One region of the Neomoorella thermoacetica genome, then DNA from elsewhere that is predicted to be linked to it. Evidence: riboswitches for the same ligand, from Rfam matches in the RefSeq annotation. Region 1 holds a riboswitch; the other holds the start of a gene.
What was found. A riboswitch is a leader RNA that binds a small molecule or an ion and turns the genes downstream of it on or off. The one in region 1 is predicted to bind molybdenum cofactor.

Region 1 (10,749 bases):
TTTGCTGGATGTGCTGCTTCATCAGGTCACCCTGCTCTTTGGTCAGCTGGCCGCTCTCCACATACTTGTCGATGATCTGCTGACGCAACTGGGCGATTTGCTGGTAGAGGGCGTTTATGTCCGCCTTCTGCTGGTCCGTCATGGCTGCAAAGGCCGCCGGCGCCAGCACCACCAGCATTAAAACTGCGGCGAGGACGATAGCGATTTTTTTCTTCACCTGCGCCACCTCCTTTCAGCTTCTAGTTTAACCCCGGGATATCATAAAATTATGGTGATAATGTTAAGAAAGTGTGAAACTTGACAGGGCAGGACCTTTTAACTTATACTCGATTTAGAAATACTATAGTAGACTTAAGCCATGGCCCAGAGGAGCGAAAAAAATGCGCGTATGTGGTAAACGTATCCGGGAACTGCGGGAGGAACGCGGTTATTCCCTGCAGGACCTGGCGCAGCGGGCGGGGGTTTCGGTATCTTACTTGAGCGAAATTGAACGGGGGGCCAAAAGGCCCTCCTTAAAAACCCTGGATAAAGTAGCCCGGGCCCTGAACCTCCCCCGGGAACAACTCATAGAAACCGGTGGTGAAGGCGGGCTGGCACCGGGTGAGAGGATCCGTCTCCTGCGGGAGCGGGCTGGCAAAAACCTGAATACCCTGGCCGAGGCTGCCGGTATCTCCGTTTCCTACTTAAGTGAAATTGAGCGGGGCAATGTTTACCCCGCTATTGATACCCTGAAAAAAATCACCGCTGCCCTGGAGGTTCCTTTAAGCTCGGTTATCGGTACCGGTGGTTCCCTGGGCCACAAATTACGCCAGGCCAGGGAAGAAAGGGGCCTTACCCAAGCCGAGTTAGCCAGGGCTGCCGGCGTCTCCGCCGGGCTTATTGGCCAGATCGAACAGGGTAAAGTACAGCCCTCCTTAAAAACCCTGGAAAGGGTGGGGGCGGTGTTGGATATTTCACCCTGTTACTTTATCGCCGATGATGCCGGAGTTGACGAGGTATTAAACCAGATGAGCCCCGAGTTACGCCAGTTGCTTATCGAACCCCAGGTCCAGTCCGTACTGCGGCTGATCTGCAACTGTAACGAGTCCGAACTGCGATTTATCCTCAACTTTATCCAGCTCTATAAGCGCAGCCACTAAAGGCTTAGCTGGGCGATTAGTTGCTGCAGGGTGGTTGCCGAGTGTTTCAGGGCCGCCTTTTCCCTGGCCACCAGGGGAATGGCCAGGACCTTTTCCCGGCCCTCGTTCCCTACCAGGCAGGGCAGGCTCAGGGCTACCTCGCCGTCGATACCGTAGAGGTCACGAATGACGCTCGATATGGTGAGGACACTGTGCTCGTTACGGAGGATGCACTCAATAATCCGGCTCAGGGCGAGGGCTACCCCGTAGGAAGTAACCCCTTTTCGCTCGATAATCTCATAAGCCGCCTCCCTGACCTGATGGCTGATCTCTACCCGGAAGGCTTCTTCTTCCCGCATGCCGTCCATAAGGTAGAACTCCTCCAGATCGACGCCGGCCACATTGGCCAGGCTCCAGACCGGCACCTCGGTGTCGCCGTGCTCGCCGATAACGTATGCGTGGATATTGCGGGGATCTACACGGTAATGGCGGCTCAGGAGGTGACGGAAGCGGGCGCTGTCAAGGACGGTGCCCGAGCCCAGGACTCTATTCTCCGGCAGACCGGAGATCTTCCAGGCTACATAGGTAAGGATGTCTACCGGATTGGCCACCATGAGAACGAGGGCCTCAGGACAGTAGTGCAGAATCTCGGGCAGTGCCTGGCGGACAATGGCTGTATTGCGGTGGATCAGGTCCAGGCGAGTCTGCCCTGGCTGCTGGTTGGCACCGGCCGTGAAGATAACAATCCTGGAACCGGCACAGTCGGCAGGACGGCCGGCATAAACCTCTACCGGCCGGATCAGGGTCGCCGCATGGGCGAGGTCCATGGCTTCCCCTTCGGCTTTGGCATGGTTTACGTCCACCAGTACCATTTCCTTGACCAGGGGGCTGAAAAGGAGGGCAAAGGCCGTACTTGAACCTACATAGCCGGTGCCAATAATGGCTACCTTGGCCGGACCCTGCAAACCCATAATAAAACCACCTCCCCCTTATTCTTGGTCTCCGCGGATTAACCCCCGCAGATTGGACATATGCACCCGACATTAAGCTCTCTTGCAATTTTTCTTCAAGCTTTTAAGGGGCAAAGGCTTCCGGATACGCACCAATTTACGTCACACCCTCACGGGATATCTGGGCTGCAATCCTGTCTCGATATGACGACGGTAAAACTTGGCCGGCGACAGGTAGTGTAAACTAGAGTGCAATCGGCGGTTGTTATAACGGCTAACGAATTCCACGACCGCCTGATATGCCTCCGCGTAGGTCCCAAACTCGCCCATCGACAAGCATTCATCCTCAAGAAGCCGATGGTACGATTCGATATATGCGTTCATATTCGGTGTCTTGGGCGGTATTCTCTCGTGTAGGACATTCCATCGCTCACATTCCGATTCAAACAGATGGCTTACAAACTGGGGTCCATTATCCGAACGGATGATGGGTAATGGTAAATTCCTTTGAAGAATCTGACGTTTCCACAATGCTGCTCGAAAAGTTTCAACGGCATGTCTGGCTTCACAGGTTAGACCAATATGATAGCCCACAATCTGCCTGTCATAGACGTCAATGTACGACAGCACAAAGAAAAACCGGTCTTCTCCTGCAATGTATCCGTACTTGACATCGACCTCCCAGAGCTGGTTTGGCGCTGTGATAGTGCGGTTCTGGGCCAAATTCCGCGGGTGTTTCCGACGGAGGTTCCGTTGTGGCCGCAGAATATCCAGTTCCTTACACAAGCGGTATACCTTTTTCTCGTTCACCACCAGCTCATGATCTTGTCGAAGCATATGAGTGAGCTTACGGTACCCGTAGGCGTAACCATCACCGGAAATAGACTCCATAATCCATTCCTTAATCTGTTCATCACTGACCTTGCGGCCGCCCACAGTCAGTGAATGACCAGGAAACGGACGTCTACCCGTCGTGGTATGCGGCTTGGGTTCATGTGTTAATTGATAATAATAGGTGGATCGAGAAACCCCCACTATGCGCAGCACGAGAGTAGCGTTGTACCCGGCTGTGATCCACTTGTGCGCAATGGCTACTTTATCTGCAAGTGAGGGTTGGCTTTTTTTAATAGGTCACGCAATATAGCAATTTCAAGGTCTTTTTCGCCCAGAAGTTGCTTTAGATGGGTATTTTGTTTGTCTAACTCACGGTTCTCTGCAACGAGTCGGGCGTGTTCCTGCTGAGTAACGTGGGTGGCGTTTCCCTTTGGGCTACTGCCTTGCATGGGTTGGCCGGCTTTGTACTGACGAACCCATCGGCTGACAATATTCGGCCGGATATCATACTTCCGAGCAACGACGGAATTATTTCCGGCAGCGATGGCCTGTTCGACGACCTGGCGCTTGAACTCTAGGGTAAATTTCCGACGTTCCACTTGAACAACCTCCTGACCTTATAGTCTCATGAATTTGGAAGATTGTCCAATCTAATTTCGGGGCTTAAGAGTCCGCCCAGCGGTTTATGCGGCTAAGTCCTGGAACTATTTTTTGCAAACGGAGCCAGGAGCAATGAATATCAACCATTTAATTACTTTCATTACAACCGTCGAAAAGGGAACCCTGTCGGCGGCGGCCGAAGAACTGCACCTGACCCAGCCGGCGGTGAGCAAGCAACTCCAGGCCCTGGAAGACTACTTCGGTCTGCGCCTCCTGGAGCGCCGCGGCCGGGAAGTGCGGCTGACGGCCGCCGGGGAGATCTGCTACCGCCATGCCAGGATAATCGCCAGCCATCTAAACCAAACCCGGCGGGAACTGGCGGAGCTAACCCAGCTGGTGCGGGGCCGCCTCCTCCTGGGGGCCAGTACCACCCCCGGGCAGTATATCTTGCCCCGGCTGATAGGTGCCTTTCGCCGGGAATACCCCAGGGTGGAGGTTATCTTGACAATCGCCGACACCCAGGAAGTGGTGCAGCGCCTCCAGGAGGGCGAGATTGATCTGGGGGTGGTCGGCGCTGCCGGCGGCCGGGGAAAGAATCTTTCTTACAGCCGCCTGGCGGGGGATGAACTGGTACTTATCGTCCCGCCGGGGCACCGCCTGGCCGGGGCAACGGCCATATCCCCCGGGGAGCTCAAGGAAGAACCGCTGGTCTGGCGGGAATCCGGTTCCGGGACCCGCAGGGTGGTAGAGGAGCGCCTGGCGGCGGCGGGTTTTACCGTCGATCCAGAGCAAATCGTTATGGAACTGAGCAGTACGGAAGCCATTGTCAGCGCCGTGGAGGCCGGCCTGGGCATCTCCCTGGTTACCTCCTGGGCGGTGGAAAAGAGCGTCAAGCTGGGACGCCTAGCAGTCGTCACCCTGCAGGGCGTAGACTTAAAAAGGGACCTGTACCTGGTCCGGCGCCGTCAACCTTTAAGCCCGGCTGCTGAAGCCTTTGTCAATTTCGCGGCCGACCACCAGCCCCGGCCGCTGGTATCTTGACGCCAGGACGGGAAACAGGTATTATTAACTTAAATTAAAATTTAAATTGAATAGTCATCTCCGAGCCGGTGCTCCTAAGGGCTGTCGCCTATGGAACACCGGCCTGGGTTTCGTACCCACGGGGTAGGTCGGGAAACGGGCCTGCCTCCCTTTGCTCGGAAAGGAGATTCCCCATGGCTTCTGGACAACGGAGTCCCGGTATCCTTTGCGAGCCGGGCTTTTTTATTTATTCCGGCGGCGCCAGGGGGCCGTAATGGCAATTTAAGGCGGATAGGGCCTCACAGTGGCTGACGCCCCCGCCAGTGAAGAATGAAAATGTGGGCTGAGGACCATTTTGCCAGAAGTATATTTTGGGAGGAGCCCAAGAGTATGAAATTACGGCGCGCATCAATATTAATAGCGAGTACCCTGATTGCCGCCCTGGCCCTGGCCGGCTGCCGCCAGGTTGCAACACCGCAGCCCCGGCAACAGGGGCAACAGCCCGGGGGGCAACTGGTAGTCTTTGCCGCGGCCTCCCTGACGGACGCTTTTGGCGAGATCGGCCGGGCCTTCGAGAAGTCCCACCCGGGCGTTACGGTCAAATTTAATTTCGGCGGCTCCCAGCAACTGCGGACCCAGATCGAGCAGGGCATGAGCGCCGACGTCTTTGCCTCGGCCAACCAAAAATACATGCAGGAACTTGTTGCTAAAGGCCTGGTGGAACCACCCCGGGATTTCACCGCCAACACCCTGACCGTCATCGTGCCTAAAAATAACCCGGCCGGTATTAAAAGCGCCGCCGACCTGGCTAACAAAGGGAAACTCGTCCTGGCAGCACCGGACGTCCCCATAGGCAAATACAGCCGCCAGGCCCTGGAGAAGCTGGCCACCCTCTACGGGTCCGATTACCCCAAACAGGTGGAAAAAAGGGTGGTCTCCCAGGAAACTACCGTACGCCAGGTGGTGGCCAAGGTGGCCCTGGGGGAAGCCGATGCCGGTATCGTCTATGTCACCGACATCAATTCTTCCTACCGGGATAAGCTGGATACCATACCCTTTCCTCAAGAGGCTAATGTCCGGGCCACCTACCCCATAGCAGTAGTCAAGGATTCCAAACAGGCCGGACTGGCCCGGGAACTGGTAAACCTGATCTTAAGCCCCGACGGCCAGAAAATTCTGGCCAAGTATGGCTTTTTGCCTGTTAAAGAGGGAAGTTAGAACCCGATTTCCGGAGGAGCCCCGTGAAACGCCTGACCTTCCTGCCGGCCCTGGCCGGCCTTGTTTTCATACTTTATATTGTCCTGCCGGTGGTCAGCATCTTCCTGAACATTAACTGGCCCCGGTTAAGTACCACCATCAGGATGCCGGTGGTTTTACAGGCCCTGCAACTCAGTGGCCTGACGACCCTGGTAGCCACGGCCGTAACCATCATCCTGGGTACGCCCCTGGCCTACTTCCTGGCCCGGCGCAGCTTTCCCGGCAGGGAGGTTATCGATACCCTCCTGGACCTGCCCCTGGTGCTGCCCCCGGCTGTGGCCGGGGTGGCTCTCCTCATGGCCTTCGGCCGGCGCGGTCTCCTGGGGGCACTACTGGCCGGGTGGGGGATCTCTCTGCCCTTTACCACCGTGGCCGTTATCCTGGCTCAGGTTTTTGTCGGCGCCCCCTTCTTCCTGAAGACGGCCAGGAATGGTTTCGCCGCGGTGGATACTTCCCTGGAGGCCATTTCCCTGACCCTCGGCAAAACGCCCCTCCAGACCTTTTTTCGGGTGACCCTGCCCCTGGCCTTCCCGGCCCTGTTCAACGGAGCCATTATGACCTGGGCCCGCGCCCTGGGGGAATTCGGTGCCACTATCATGTTCGCCGGCAATATGCCGGGGGTTACCCAGACCCTGCCCCTGGCCATTTATATGGCCATGGACAGCAACATGGAGGCGGCCCTGGTAATGGCTGCTCTCCTGGTCCTGGTTTCCTTTGCCGTGCTCCTGGCGGTAAAGAAAGTTGCCCGGGGAGGTGACGGCCATCCTTACCCTTAATGTCCACAAAACCCGGGGTGATTTTAAACTCCAGGTCGCTTTAACTATGGGCGAAGAGGTCCTGGTCATCCTGGGGCCTTCCGGAGCCGGCAAGTCAACCATCCTGAATATGATTGCCGGCCTGGTAACCCCCGACGGCGGCAGCATAATCTGCCGGGATACGGTTTTTTTCTGCCACGAAAAGGGGCAGAAGCGGGTCAACTTGCCGCCCTACCGCCGGGGCACCGGTTACTGCCTGCAGCACCCCGGCCTCTTTCCCCACCTGGATGTAAGTGGTAATATAACTTACGGGGCGCCAGCCGGCATGAACCCGCGGGAGAGGGAGACGCGCCTGCAGGAACTTCTGGCGCTCCTGCGCCTTGAGGGGTTGGAGCATCGCCGGCCCGGCGAGCTCTCCGGCGGCCAGCAGCAGCGGGTAGCCCTGGCGCGGGCCCTTTTCAGCCGGCCGCGGATACTCCTTTTGGATGAGCCTTTTGCCGCCCTGGACAACCTCATCCGGGCCAGGCTGCGCTATGACCTGCTAAACGTGCGCCGCTCCTTCCGCGTCCCTATGATCCTGGTGACCCATGACCTGGAAGAAGCCTATATGCTGGGCGACCGGATAGCCGTCATGGATAACGGGCGGTTACTCCAAATCGGCAGCCGGGAGGAAGTCTTTTACCATCCTGCCAACCGCCGGGTGGCCCGGTTTGTCGGCTTTCGCAATATCTGGACCGGCCGGGTCCTGGCCGCCGACAGGGAAGGAGATACCCTCCGGGTGGCCGGGGAGAAATTCCAAGCCCAGCTGCCCTATGCTCCCCTGGAGCCCGGCCGGCGGGTGGCCTTTGGCATCCGGCCGGAGGACGTTATGCTCATCCGCCCGGGGCGGATCTTAAGCCGGCCGGTGCGGGAGAATGTTTTTCAGGTAGAAGTGACGGCCGTAGTACCCGAAGTCCATACCTGCCGCGTCTTTCTACGGCTGGAGCAGGGCAAAACCTACGATATCGAAATGCTGCTGCCACGGCATGTCTATCAGAGGGAAAAAATAACCCCCGGGGATCGCATAATGGTTTCTTTAAAGAAAGAAGCCCTGCATGTGTTGCCAGAATAATTCCGGTTCTTCCTCCGTCGTTTTGCTCCCCTCCTCTCCCCGCCGTCCTTGCGGGGGGGCGTCCTATAGCTGGAGCCTGGAGGCTCTATTTTCATCCATGGATGGGGCCTTAGTAGCAGTATGGGTGCCTTGTACTCCCGGCGGAGATTAAGTATAATCACAGCATGAAAAGCAGTTAGAACTGGAAAAGGGATGACTGGGAAAGTGCCTGCTAACCTGCCACCGGCGGGGGGGATCGTCCTGGCCGGGGGGAAGAGTACCCCCATGGGCACCAACAAAGCCCTGCTGCCCCTGCGGGAAAAATCTCTCCTGGCCACGATGGTAACCGTCCTGCGGCCGCTATTTAACGAGATAATCGTAGTAGCCAATACCCCTGATGTATACCGTCTGGCAGCCTTCGAAGCCTGCCTGCTAAGGCAAGAATACCAGGCCTTTGCCTTTTACCCCGGCGTCAGGGCGCAGTACATATTTAAGGATGGAAACAGCCGTGGCTGGAGTAAACGCTTCCTTTAGCCTGGAGGAAGGGCGGGAACTCCTCCTGGCCGGGTTAAAACCGACGGGAAGGGTGAAAATAAAACTGGCTGAGGCCCCGGGCCGCATCCTGGCGGAACCGGTGGTGGCGCCGTGCTCCTTCCCGCCTTTCCCGCGTTCCCGGGTGGACGGTTACGCCCTGGGACTGCCCCCGGCCGCCGGCGGGGCATCGGGAAAAATCTACCGGCTGGTGGCTACAGTAGCGGCAGGTAGCTGCCCGGCTGTCACCCTGGGACCGGGTACGGCGGCGGCTATTTTCACCGGCGCCCGGCTCCCGGAAGGCACAATAACCGTTATTCCCAGAGAACTGGCGGAGCGCCAGGGGGACCTGGTCATAGTGCCGGAGCTGCCCCCGGGGGGCAGGTTCATGGAAGCTGCCGGATCGGAGGTGGCGGCCGGGGAAAGGGTCCTGGCCGCCGGCACTGAACTGGGACCGGCGGAAATCGGCCTCCTGGCCGCCCTGGGCCTTACGGAAATAACCGTCTACCGTAGTCCCAGGGCGGTCCTGGCGTCCAGCGGCAGCGAACTGGTGGAATTGCCTGGCCTCCGGGGAGGCTGCCCCGGCGGCCGGCAGGCAGGTGGCGAGGCGATAAGCCCTGTTGCCAGCCAGGTTCGAGCACTCGGGCCCCGCATTTATAATAGTAATTTCTATGCGCTGGCGGCAGCCGCCAGCCGCGATGGCGCTCGGGTAATCCCCCTCGGGCCGCTGGCCGATGAACTGGAGGAACAGGTAGAGGCTTACCGGAAAGCCCTGGAGGAGGGCGATGTACTTCTAACTACCGGTGGAGCCGGCGGTAGCATCCGTGACCTGACGGCGGCGGCCTTTACCGGTGCCGGGGGAGAAATCCTCTTTACGACAATCCGGATGCGCCCGGGCCGGCGGGTGATAGCCGCCCGCCGGGGGGATAAATTACTCCTGGGCCTGCCGGGCAATCCACCGGCAGCGCTGGTGGCTTACTACCTCCTGGCGGCACCGGTGATTCGCGCCCTGGGGGGGAGGGAAGTCCTACCGGCAACCTTCCCGGCGGTACTGACGGCGGCCATAGATAAACCGAGGCCCGAACGGGCCTTTATCTGGGCCCGGGCCTGGCCCGGTACGACCGGCTGGCAGGTAGCGCCCCTGCCGCGTCGCCCGGGGGGTATCCGCGCCGCTATTGGGGCCAACGCCCTCATTGACCTCCCCGCCGGCCCGGCTCCTGGAGCCGGGGAAGAGGTAAGGGTGGTGCTGCTTACTGCCCGGGGTTCACAATAAGGCCTGCCTGATAATAAGTAGATTGCCTGATAGTCTTAGGGGGTACAATCATGAGCGATTCCAAAGATAAGCGGATCCCGGTTATCTCTGTTGTCGGTAAGTCGGACGCCGGCAAGACGACCCTGCTGATCAAGCTTCTGCCGGAATTGAAACGGCGGGGTTACCGGGTGGCAACCATCAAGCATGATACCCACGGCTTTGACATCGACCGGCCCGGTAAAGATACCTGGCGCCATGCCGAGGCCGGCGCCGATGTGGTGGCCATTTCTTCGCCTACGAAGATGGCCCTCATCGAAAAGGTAGAAAGGGAAATGCCCCTGGACGCCATAGCCGAACGGATTCAAAACGTCGATCTCATCATTACCGAGGGGTATAAGCGCGGGGATAAGCCCAAGATCGAGGTTCACCGGGCGGCCGTCGGCGGCGAACTCCTCTGCGGGCCGGAAGAACTCCTGGCCGTGGCCACCGATGAGCCCCTGGACATAGACGCTCCCTGCTATGACCTTGATGACGCTGCCGGCCTGGTGGACTTGATTGAGGCCAGGGTCCTGGCACCGGCGGGCCTGGTGCGGCCGGGGAGCCGCTAAACCAGCCTGCCGGCACGACGGGCTTTCCTGCCGAGCGATGAACGCCCGAACTGCACCCCGGGCTTTCAGAAGGCCCGACATAATCTGCTGACCCTTTACCCCTCGGAGCAGTATACATATAATAATATGTAAAAACGTGGGGGGGTCAGAGGATGGGCCGAATTCTCAATGCCTACGACCGGGCACTCTTGGAGTTGCAGCAGAACCTCCTGCATATGGGGGATTACGTTGTCGGCCAGCTGGACCAGGCCCTGGCGGCCCTGAAGACCCAGGACGTCAAAATGGCGCGCCAGGTCATCATGGGTGACGATGCTACCGATGACCTGGATCATAATATCGAAATGTCCGCCCTGGATCTATTCTCCCTGCAGCAACCCTCCGGCGAGGACCTGCGTACCCTGGCTACAGTCTTGCGCGTCAGCAGAGAATTGGAGCGCATTAGCGATTATGCCGTCAACATCGCTGAGGCGGCTGAACGCCTGGCCGAACTGGGGCCATACTTCAAGCCCCTGGCGGATATTCCCCGGATGAGCGACCTTGCCCGGGCCATGTTGCAGAGGAGCCTTGAGGCTCTGGTGGACCGCAACCTGGATCTTGCCCGGGAGGTGGTGGAGGCCGATGACGCCGTCGATCGTCTCTTTGAGGCCCTTTATGATGAACTGGTGGGTTATATGAAAAGGGGTCCGGAGTACGTCGACCAGGCCAGTTACCTGGCTCTGGTGGCCCGTTATCTG
Region 2 (10,749 bases), 410 kb from region 1:
GATTGGACATGATAAACCCTCCATTTAAATTATTGCAAAGGACCGGGATTGAAAAATTCCTTAACGTCTTGTTCCGTCAGGTTGTAGTGGTAAAAAGTTTGGTAGAACTTAATCGTTTCCTGAGTCAAATCTACATCACGAAAGTTTTCGGGGTAAAGGATTTGGGCCAGCCACAGGATACCGAGAATGCCCTCTGGCGAAGGCCGGTCCCACCAAAAGGTACCAATGGGACATTGATAAAGCTGGCCCTCCTTTACAGCCTGCAAATCCTTGAATTGAGGGTTGTTTTTTACTTCAGATATAGGAATAAAGCGGCCTTCATTGCTACTGATGATGATTACATCCGGGTTCCATGTTAAAAGCTGTTCAATATTAATATCTCTACCTTTACCAATCTCACTGGCTACATTGAGGCCACCAGCAGCGGTAATTAAAGTTTGACCCCACCAGGCACTGCCGTTGGTATGAAGCGGTGCTCCCAGCATGTAATAAACTCTTTTTCTTTTTGCTTCAGGTATCTTAGACACCCGCTCTTTGATGGTCTTCAACCAGTTGTCCCAGTACGATACCAGCGCATTGGCCTCGTTAGATTTATTCAAGACCTCCCCCATCATCCGGAACTCTTTTTTTAAAGCTTCAATATCCGCTACGCCCGTACTAACGGTAATCACCGGGATACCGGCTTCTTCAATTTTTTGATTGCCTTTCGTTGAAGTTACACTGGCCACAACCAGATCGGGTTTTAATTTTAAGATGGCCTCAATATTGACATTGTCAAAAATACCTGGATCCGGCAAATCTTTAAAGCGGGGCATCATTTTCACGAGTTGAGGAAATCTTTTCATGGATGGCTGGGCAACGATTTTATCCCCGGCGCCCAGAACTACCAGCTCGTGACTGGCACCGCCATAACAGGTCACAATCACCCTGTCTATGGAAGCCGGTAGCTTTACGTTTTTACCGGCCATATCCATAACCGTTTTTTCCGTTGCAGCCGGCGGTTTGTTTTGCTGGTTACCGCAACCGGCAAGTATAAAAGACGTCATTAAAAGCAGCATACTGATCAACGAAAAAGTTACCAACTTTTTGTTGATAGCTCTATACACTTTGTTCCTTCCTCCTTTCATTTTTAAAACCATAAGGCATTATCTGCCCGAAATGTAAATATTGTTAACATTAAGATGATTGTACCAGTTTATAGAGGCCAATAAACGCTATTACTCACCTGCTCACCGGAATGCAGACCTGCGCTTTCTGCTCCCCCGGTAAGCTGGTGCTGATTATCTTCACGTCTACACCGTAAAGGTTTTTGAGGCTTTCTTCGGTCACCGTCTCCTCCGGCCGGCCCAGGCTATAGACCTGGCCCTTCTTCAGAAGCATTACTTTACTGGCATAGAGGAGGGCGTGGTCGGGAAAGTGGGAAGCCATGATGATGGCCAGCCCCATCTGCGCCAGCCGCTTGATGTGGCTTAAGACCAGGAGCTGGTTGCCGAAGTCCAGAGCCGAGGTGGGTTCGTCCATAATAAGGAGCCGGGGCTCCTGTGCCAGGGCGCGAGCGATGAGGACCAGTTGCCGTTCACCACCGCTGATCTCCGTATAGATCCGGTCCTCCAGGTGAGAGATATTGAGGGTGGCGATGGCCCGGCGGGCGATGGCCACATCCTCTCGGCCCGGCGCGGCCATGGTGCCCAGGTGGGCCGTGCGGCCCATGAGGACCACGTCCAGGACTTTGAAGGGAAAGGGCGGGTTATGGGCCTGGGGAATGTAGCCCATGACCCTGGCTATCCGGGCCTGCGGCCAGCCGCAGATATTTTTACCTCCGAGGAGGATATCCCCCGCCTGGGGTTTTATCAGGCCCAGTATAGTTTTGAAAAGCGTCGTCTTCCCCGAACCGTTAGGCCCCAGCAGGCACATTATTTCCCCGGACTCTACCTCCATAGATACCCCGCTGACGACCGCCCGGCCCCAGTAGCCACAGGTCACGCCTTTAAGCTCCAGCTTCATAACCATCCCCTCCGGGTATGCTGTAATAAATACAGAAAAAAGGGAGCGCCAATCAAAGCAGTAAGGATACCTAGGGGGATTTCCACCGTTGCCAGCACCCGCGCCAGGTCGTCAACCAACAGCAGGTAGGCGCTGCCCATCAGGATGGTGGCTGGCAATAAAACCTTATAATTGGGCCCTACCACCATGCGGGCCAGATGGGGAACCAGCAACCCCACCCACCCAATCATGCCGCTGATGGAGACGCAGGCTGCGGTCATCAGGGTGGAGCACAGGATCACAATCAACCTTAACCTGGCGGTTTCCAGGCCCAGTGCCCGGGCTTCCTCTTCCCCCAGAGAGAGGACGTTAAGGCGCCAGCGCAGGAGGTAAAGGGGTATTATTCCCAGCAACACAGGCACCAGGGCCGCATAAACGTCCCGTGGAGAAATGGACGCCAGGCTGCCCATGAGCCAAAAAGTAATGGCTGGTAATTTATCGTAGGGGTCGGCCAGGTACTTGATTAAGGAAGTACCGGCAGAAAACAGGGTACCGGTGAGGATGCCGGCCAGAACCAGGACCAGGGCAGGGTCGTGGCGGATCCGGTTGCTTAAGGCGTAAGCCAGAAATACGGCCAGGAGGCCGAATAGAAAGGAACTGACCTGGATACCGACTACACCCAGGGAGAAATAGATAGCCAGGGCAGCGCCGAAACCGGCCCCGGCCGAGGCCCCCAGGATGTCCGGCGAAACCAGGGGATTCTTAAACATTCCCTGGTAGGCAGCGCCGGCGGTGGCCAGGGCGGCCCCAACCAGCATGGCAGCGATAATGCGCGGCAGACGCACCTGGAAGACTACTGTTTCCATGGTGGCCGGCCAGGTGGGTTCAATGGGAAATACCTTTGCCGCCAGGATGGTTAGGAGTTGCCCGGGGGATATGGTATAACGGCCCAAAGGAAAAGAGAGCAGGAATACCAGCAGCGGCAGGGCCGGCAAAGCGATTTCTCTCCAGCGGTACCCCCTGGCCAGGGGTATATCAGGCGAAGTTTTCCTGGCCAGCGCCAATCGCACTAAACCTCCTCCCCATCATTACTTGAACGGCCTGTTCCCGGCTCTGCCTGCTCAATGCTACAGCAAGCCCTTCATCCCGGCTCACCTGAACCATACGGCCGCCGCGCTTGAATATCTCCAGGCAGCCGCCTTCTTGAACTACCCGCCGTATCAACTTCGGTTCCACAACCACGGTCCCCGCCAGGGTATCAATGCCGTAGTGGAACAACACAGGAGTCATAGGGGTGCTGGGACCCACCAGGATCACTCGCGCCCGGCGGCTGAGCTCCATGAGCCGGGGAAAGGTTTTATTGATCAGGGTGGTAGCGGTTATAAATACATAATCCTGCTCCGGGAGAATATACTCACAGGCAGGGTCGGGTAAATCGCCTTCGCGGGGGCGGCGTTCTAAAATTGTGAGTTTACAGTTGCGCGCCAGGGGGTCCAGGTCGGGAAAATGGCCAATAACAGTTACCTTTTTGCCCCGCACCTGTTCCTGAAAGCAGGTAAACGCGTTCATCTGGGGCTGGCTGCTTAAAGGCCGGCCGCAGAGACTCTCTACTTGTTCCGGCGTGTTCAAAACAGAATTTATGGCCGCCAGGCCCAGGGCTGCTTCAAAATTATTCCAGGACTTAATGTACTCCGCCAGATCCCGCACGGGCATGCCCTTTATTTCCCCGGCCAGCTTGATGCGCGGATGGCCCTCCAGGGGCGTCATCACCAGGCCGGTAGCCCGGGAACGGACCAGGATCCAGTTAAGGCCGACGATGCAATCTTCTACCTCCAGATCCGGCGGCACCGCCGCGATTAATTCATCATAGACTTCCCACATAGCTTTGCCTCCTTATCCTCGCTCTGCCATTTAGCACCACCTAAAACTAAAACCCCACCTGTAGGAAGGTGGGGCTAATAAAAGCCATAAACAGCCACTAATCAGCCACCTCCTTATACTCAAACCTGGGAAGGCATACCAGTTTCCCGGTATACCCCGTGGGCCTCTCAGCCCAGGCCGGCCACCATAGATCGCTCCTTAGGTTAAACCGGCTCGGAGATGTCAATATTTTATTTTATGCCCTTAAGTCTAATTAACCATATTCAACATACGTTCTAAAACTCCTGCCTGTCGGCATAAAATTCTTATTCCTGCGCGCCACCGTTCAATGTTATCTGGTCACCCACTTTTACCCGGCCTCTTTTTACTACCTGGCAATAAATACCTTCGGTTTTATTTCGACATATGATAAATAACTGCTCGGTATTATTAGGGTTTTCCTTTGGCTAGATCGACTTTACCTGGCTGGTAAAGAAGCCCAAGTCAAAACTGTGGAAAATATACGGCCGGAAGGCTAAATGTTTAAGGCAAAAACAGTCTTACTGCCGCTAATACAACTCATCTTCCGCTCTTTTACTCACAATTATATTATTTTTTATTTTGATACTATGTCAATTACTATTTTTAAAGCATATAGCCTCTAAAACAGCTTTTGGGTCGTAATATTCCTTCATAAGTTTGTTTTATTTGGCGTAGATTTTCGGAACAACGATTTTCGCGGTTTTTAAACGCCTTGCTATTTTTGCAAAGGTAATCTTAAAAATAGCTCTAAAGCGTCTGTTTATCGCCGGCAATGATTGTCGCCCTCAAAACATCGAAAATTTACGCGGTCAACCTAACGGCGGCTATTTCCCTGGCGAGGGGGTATTAACAACAAAAATCCCCGCTAATAAAAGGCGGGGACCAAATACCTAAAAATCGCAGTTCTTTAGCCACCATTACAATTCTTTACCCAAATTATCGCCAGGTTGACAAACATAAATATTGGTGATTTCTATAAGCACAGCAGATTTCGGCTGCAATACCGGCATTTCTCGCTTTACCCACGCCACCGCCTCGTCAAAAATCTGACCCGAAGTATGGATGGCGGCTTTCCCTTTTATTTGATAAGCCTGCTTGTCTTCCATACTCCAAACACATATAGCGACATAAGGATTATTTATTAGATTGTCCTTTGATTTCTCCATAAAGTTATCCACGATTAAAAGATGTTCGTCATCGTATACTTTTACAAAAGTCATGGGTACAACATTAGGTAACCCATCCTTAGACGCAGTAGCCATAGGAAAAACTCCCTGTTTGGCGATTACATTTTTAACTTCCGAATTTAATTTTGCCATAATTATCAACCCCTTTACCTAACGAAAATAATTGGATTTCAAGGAAATTATACTTTTTAAAAGAACATATGTCAAGTAAATGCATAAATGCACTTTCTTCTCCTTACCAGCTTTTGATCTGGATTTTGTTCTATCCACTTTCGTCAATCGCTAAACGTAAAAATTACCCAACCCACCTTGATTTTTCCTGTTTACGGGCGACCATTTTGGAGCTTGTAATAAACTTCTTCCTATACACATTGCCGGCAAACTGGCCAACAATTTCTGTCCTGCTACCCATCCGGGCAGCTATTCTTTCCATTTGCTCCTATTTCAGAGGTCTGGCAAAAGCCTCCGCAGGTGTTATTTTAGCGCAATTTATCCCTGCCGCCCAAAATGCGCCTGGTCATGTCTGCAATCCAGTCCCAGTGCAGATAAAGATGAACTAAAACCAGGCCCACCATTACTATCGCCAGCAAGCGGTGTATTTCCACCCATCCTTGGCGGCTAAAAATAAAACCTGGAGCAAAAGCTTGTCTACCATATCTCCCTGCCGGAAGAATCAACCATGGTATGAAACCAGAAAGGGCCAAGCCCAGGGCACTCAAAAAAAGAGCCAAATCGAGAAAATAATTAACCTTCCATTTGTTCAACCCTAATCTTCCCCTTTCTGAATCCTACACTCGATGCCCTAGAGGACCCACTACAGACATGGTTGTAAACCCCAACAACTTATCACAACTACCTGAACTATGAAAGCAACAACGCTGCCCAGATAGCACCGTTATTTCAACCCCTTTTTCGCCATGGTGAGCAACCTTGCGCCGCGCCCATGCAATTGCTTGAACACCACGCCTTCAGAAACAAACTTCAGCACCACTTCCGGCTCCACCACCCGCGTCCCGGAAACCAGGTCCACCCCGTAGTCAAACCATAGAGGTGTAAGGGGCGTCGTCGGGCCAAGTACCATTACCAGGCTGTCTTTCCGGCACAGCTTAAGGAGGCTTTCCATACTACCGTTAATAAGGGCCGTGCCGGTTATGGCCACCACGTCGGCCCCGGGAATGACATTCGCTGCTTCATCAGCCGGGAGATCGCCGCTTTGGGGCCTTCTTTCAAGCACCCAGAGTTCTCTTGCTACCCGCCGCAGTCCTGGAACGAAAGGAAAGTGCCCCACCACGGCAACCCGTTTTCCTGCCCCCCTTTCTATCAGTAATTCCCCGGCGTTAATATCTTGACATTGCTCCATATCCACCTCTAACAAAGAATTGATCGCAGCAAGCCCTATAGAGGCTTCCAGAAGGCTTGTCGAGGTAGCATAGCGGCAAAGCTCGCGGGCGCTTTTACCTGTTAAAAAGCCCGCTTCGCCTACAGGAAAACGGTTTTCATGTTCGTGAGTAAAGGTTGTCGAGGCCAGGCCGCAGTAACGGCTCCACACCCCGGTCCAGAAAGGACCGATTCGTACTTCCTTCACAACCTCATCGCCGGATAGGCTGGCAATAATAGCTTCAATCAGGCTCATACATTTGCCCCCGTTCGTATAGCGCTACATGCCAAAGAGCTTGTAACAGTTGGCGGCCAATGTTTGTCAGCAATCGTTTGAGACTGGAGCCGGACCGTAACGCGGCATGGTAACCTGGTTGCCCCCGGCTACGGAAAGGCCCAGAATATCACTCTGCATTTCTACCAGCCGCTCTAAAACAGCGGTTCCCAGGAGGATGCCGTTGGTAGTGAAACCCACCCTGCGGCCCTGTTCTTTGGCCGCTTGCATCATGTCAAATAGCCGCGGGTGTAGCAGCGGTTCACCCCAGCCCTGGAAGTAGATCAAACCTACCTGGCGCAAATAAGGGGCGATATAACGCACAAAAAATTCCCACGGGAAGTCGGCGCCATTCTTGCTCATTAACAGACAAACCTGAAGGCACGTCCTGTTTCATTGTAAATAAACTTATCTCCCAGGGCCTGGTAGAGGGCGGCACTGGCCTGAAAGCCGGTGCAGTGGCAGGCTACCAGGTACCGGAGACCAAAACGCGGTAGGGCCTTGATTGTATCCTCCAGCCGTTCCGGGCTGGCGTCCTTCAAGTGGGTGCCGCCGATGACGGCGAAGATGCGATCGGCACCGGTAAGGTCCAGGACGCGCTCCAGGGTGCTGATTAGCCCAGAGTGAGCGCAGCCCAGGAGCACCAGGGGCCCTTCCCTGGTGGTGATAATTAATGACTGGTCGTCCCATAGGTTGTCCTGGAGATACTCACCACCGGCAAGGAGGCGAAATTCCCGGCTCAAGGCTTCAAAAGCCTGCCGTGGCCGGATTTCGCCGGTCAAGACAATTCCTTCAGCCAGCTCGACGGGTTGCCGGGAGAGGTGGAAAACCGCACCGCTTGCTTCTAATTCTGCCCGCGACCAGGGGATGCCGATATACCTGGCTTCCTCCCCTTCCCGGAGGCGGTATTTGGCCGTGAAGACATCGGGGTGGGCGTATACGGGAAGGGGCCCGGTAATCTCGCAGATCTTTTTCAGGCCACCGGTATGGTCGTCATGACCGTGGCTTAAAGCAATGGTTGTAATTTCCCGGGGATCGAGGCCCAGGCTCAACATATTCTGGACAACGGCGGCCCCGGCCCCGGTGTCGAAAAGGAAGGTTTTTTCCCCCTTTCGTACCAGGAAAGCCAGGCCATGCTCGGCTATTAAACCCCTGGCGGTGACCGAATTATCTACCAGGTTGATGATTTCAACGGTTTCAGCCATTCTTATTTACCCTCCCCTTTTAACCGCGGCAGCAACCGCCGGGCGTGCAGCCTTCCGGCCGGGAATCCCTCCCGCAACACAGGGTTTTCCCGCCTGCCTCTGGGCGGCTTTTTACTATATGCGGCGCCGAGAATATCCTTACTAATCTCGTGCTGCCGCACTTAGGACAAATATCCGCATCTTCTCGCTTGTTAAATGTACAAATAGCCCCGCACTCGCTGCATTTGAATTCAAATTCCGGCATTAATAGTCACCTCCGCCTGCCTCTAGTATAAATCTATAAAGAACATACGTCAATATCGCCTTGCAAAAAAGGCCCCTCCTTTACAAGAGGGGCCCCTGGCGTAAAAATTACCCTCGCTGTAAGAAAGCCTGATAGGCTGGTAATTAGCTTCTTAGCTTAAGCACGGCGTCCTCGGCCGCATTTGTTACTTGATAAGCAACAGGCGAAGCGGTAAGGGCCGGATGGGTCCCTACCTGCATGGTTTCCAGCTCGTCGGCCCGCATCTTATGCTGCACGGCAGCCGCCAGCAGGTTGGTCAGCTCGCCCACCGAAGTACCGCCATAAACCTGCCCGCCTAAAATTACACCCGTATCTTTAGTAAAGATCAACTTTACGCCCAGTTCTCTGGTCCCCGGCATACTCCCTGGATGCCTGTCAGGCGCCTTGGCGGTACCAGTTACGACCTCAATACCCGCTTCCCGGGCCGCCCTTTCCGTCAGGCCTACCGACCCCAGGGCCAGGTCGCCGACAATTGTCGAAAACACTCCTACTGCCGCCACCCGGGACTGCCTGAGGCCGAACAGGTTGGCCCCCGCCACCCGGGCTTCATGGGTGGCTACGGAAGCCAGTTTGATGAGGGACGGTCCGTGCCCGAAAAACGAGCTTTTTTTGGCGCAATCACCAATGGCGAAGATACTGGGGTCACTGGTACGCATATAATCATCAACCCAGATACCGAAACGATGGTCAACTTTCAGTCCCGCCATTTGGGCCAGTTCAATATTGGGCGCCACGCCGATGCCGAAGATCACTATGTCGGCAGGCAGGGTTTCGCCATTGGAAAGTCTCACCTGTTCTACTTTACCGTTACCCAGAAATTCTTCTACTTTTGTCCCGGTGATAATGTTTATCCCTTGAGAGCGGAGTTTATCCTCTACCATGGTGCAGACCTCATCATCAAATGCCAGGGCCAGGCAATGGGGCAAAAGCTCGACAATGGTAATATTCAATTCTCGCCCCTTCCTGCACTCATCGGCAAACTCAACGCCAATAAAGCCGCCGCCGACGATAACCAAATTTTTTGCTTTGTCCAGGGCCTTTTTTAGTTGTTCAAGATAGGCCACATCTTTTTTGACGACGAAAACGCCTTCCAGGTCAGCCCCTTTTACCGGTGGAACAACAGGAGACGATCCGGTAGCCAGGACGAGTTTCTCATAGGTGATGCTACCAGATTTCACCGTAGAAACAGCCTTGCTTTGGCGGTCAATTCCTATAACTTCATCGATCACCAGTTCTATGCCGTTATTAACCAGCGTGGCGTCCGGGATGAGGTTCTTGTCGGGGCTCCCCACAGTACCGAAAATGTAAGGGATACCGCAGGGTACCAAAACCTTTTCTTCTTTACGTACCACGGTTACCTTTTTGTCCTTAAAATACCTTTTGGCAGTAATAGCTGCCGTAAGGCCCGCCGCACTCCCGCCGATAACTAGTACATCCGTACCCTTCAAACCAGCCGCCCCTTTCCATGTTTTTTGTTAATACTAGAACTTAGTTTTGTAAATAGTATAGTATTTATTAGGTCATATGTCAATAATAGTTAGAGAAAAAATTTCCGTTAGTATAATCGGTTTTAAATTTATAGCTACCCTCTAACCTTTGTCAAGGACCACCTATTCTCCCACATGGGCCACAATGCCTCCGCCGCCTCCACCAGCACCGCATCGAACTGGATGGCTTTGTTGGCTACAACTTCTTCCCAGCAGTGGTGCCAGGTAAGGGCCGGGCGGTAAGGCCTTTCTGAGGTCATGGCATCAATGGCATCACATAAGGCAATAATCCGCGAGCCTAAAGGGATGGCCTCGCCTTTTAAACCAGCCGGATAACCCTTACCGTCCCAGCGTTCGTGATGGTACAGGACCAATCGAGCTATCGAGCTCAATCGCCGCGATTTGGTCAAGATTTTATAGCCTATCTCGGGATGGCGCTTGATCACTGCCCATTCGTGAGGTAAAAGGTAGCCCGGTTTGCGCAAAATCTGGTCCGGAACGCCAATTTTACCGATATCATGCAAATGGGCGGCCATATGTATACGCTCCAGTTCCCCACCCTTTAAACCAATTTTCCTGCCTAAATCCAGGGCCATATCGGCCAAGCGCTGCGAATGGTCTTCACAATAAGGATCCCTGGCTTCCAGGGCAGCTGTTAAACATTCAATAATGTCATGGTAGACCCCATACAGTTTACGCCCGTATATCCAGGAAGGCATCCCGGTTCCCCTCCCTGGTTGCCTTAATTTAGCCAAGTCAAGTCCGAGGAGCCTGCCTACCTGGAAGACCAGCACCGCCATCACCCAGCCCAGTACCAGGCTGTAGCCGATGGCAAAGGCAGTCCAGCCCCAGGAATTGGTTTCCCGGCGGATGGCTCCAATGGCCGCCACGCAGGGGATGTAAATCAGGGTCATAACCATAAATGCGTACGCTGAAAGGGGCGTCCAAGATTGAGCGATGGCCGCTGTCAAGCCGTCTTCCTCTACACCGTAGAGGACGCCCAGGGTGCCGACGACCACTTATTTAGCCAGGATGCCAAATACCAGGGCTA

Region 2: another riboswitch for molybdenum cofactor. It lies ahead of MOTHE_RS06865 (DUF364 domain-containing protein); the one in region 1 lies ahead of modA (molybdate ABC transporter substrate-binding protein).

The regions. Positions count from the first base shown of each region.
Region 1 covers NZ_CP012369.1:1,772,684-1,783,432, reverse strand. The annotation lists gene MOTHE_RS08965 (YckD family protein) at 1-217, opposite strand, end outside; gene MOTHE_RS08960 (helix-turn-helix domain-containing protein) at 381-1,139, shown strand; gene MOTHE_RS08955 (L-lactate dehydrogenase) at 1,136-2,089, opposite strand; gene MOTHE_RS08950 (IS3 family transposase) at 2,231-3,142, opposite strand; gene MOTHE_RS08945 (transposase) at 3,160-3,501, opposite strand; gene MOTHE_RS08940 (selenium metabolism-associated LysR family transcriptional regulator) at 3,635-4,543, shown strand; molybdenum cofactor riboswitch at 4,590-4,725, shown strand; gene modA (molybdate ABC transporter substrate-binding protein) at 4,913-5,740, shown strand; gene MOTHE_RS08930 (ABC transporter permease) at 5,764-6,555, shown strand; gene MOTHE_RS08925 (ABC transporter ATP-binding protein) at 6,533-7,645, shown strand; gene mobA (molybdenum cofactor guanylyltransferase) at 7,850-8,158, shown strand; gene MOTHE_RS08915 (molybdopterin molybdotransferase MoeA) at 8,133-9,428, shown strand; gene mobB (molybdopterin-guanine dinucleotide biosynthesis protein B) at 9,479-10,015, shown strand; gene phoU (phosphate signaling complex protein PhoU) at 10,168-10,749, shown strand, end outside.
Region 2 covers NZ_CP012369.1:1,361,568-1,372,316, forward strand. The annotation lists gene MOTHE_RS06845 (methyltransferase) at 1-10, opposite strand, end outside; gene MOTHE_RS06850 (ABC transporter substrate-binding protein) at 30-1,139, opposite strand; gene MOTHE_RS06855 (ABC transporter ATP-binding protein) at 1,222-2,004, opposite strand; gene MOTHE_RS06860 (FecCD family ABC transporter permease) at 2,001-3,053, opposite strand; gene MOTHE_RS06865 (DUF364 domain-containing protein) at 3,019-3,864, opposite strand; molybdenum cofactor riboswitch at 3,958-4,095, opposite strand; gene MOTHE_RS06870 (pyridoxamine 5'-phosphate oxidase family protein) at 4,803-5,204, opposite strand; gene MOTHE_RS06875 (DUF4405 domain-containing protein) at 5,552-5,836, opposite strand; gene MOTHE_RS06880 (DUF364 domain-containing protein) at 5,968-6,705, opposite strand; gene MOTHE_RS06885 (radical SAM protein) at 6,772-7,086, opposite strand; gene MOTHE_RS06890 (MBL fold metallo-hydrolase) at 7,086-7,928, opposite strand; gene MOTHE_RS14255 (FmdB family zinc ribbon protein) at 7,948-8,172, opposite strand; gene MOTHE_RS06895 (NAD(P)/FAD-dependent oxidoreductase) at 8,316-9,659, opposite strand; gene MOTHE_RS06900 (HD-GYP domain-containing protein) at 9,794-10,417, opposite strand; partial or broken gene feoB (ferrous iron transport protein B) at 10,454-10,749, opposite strand, start outside.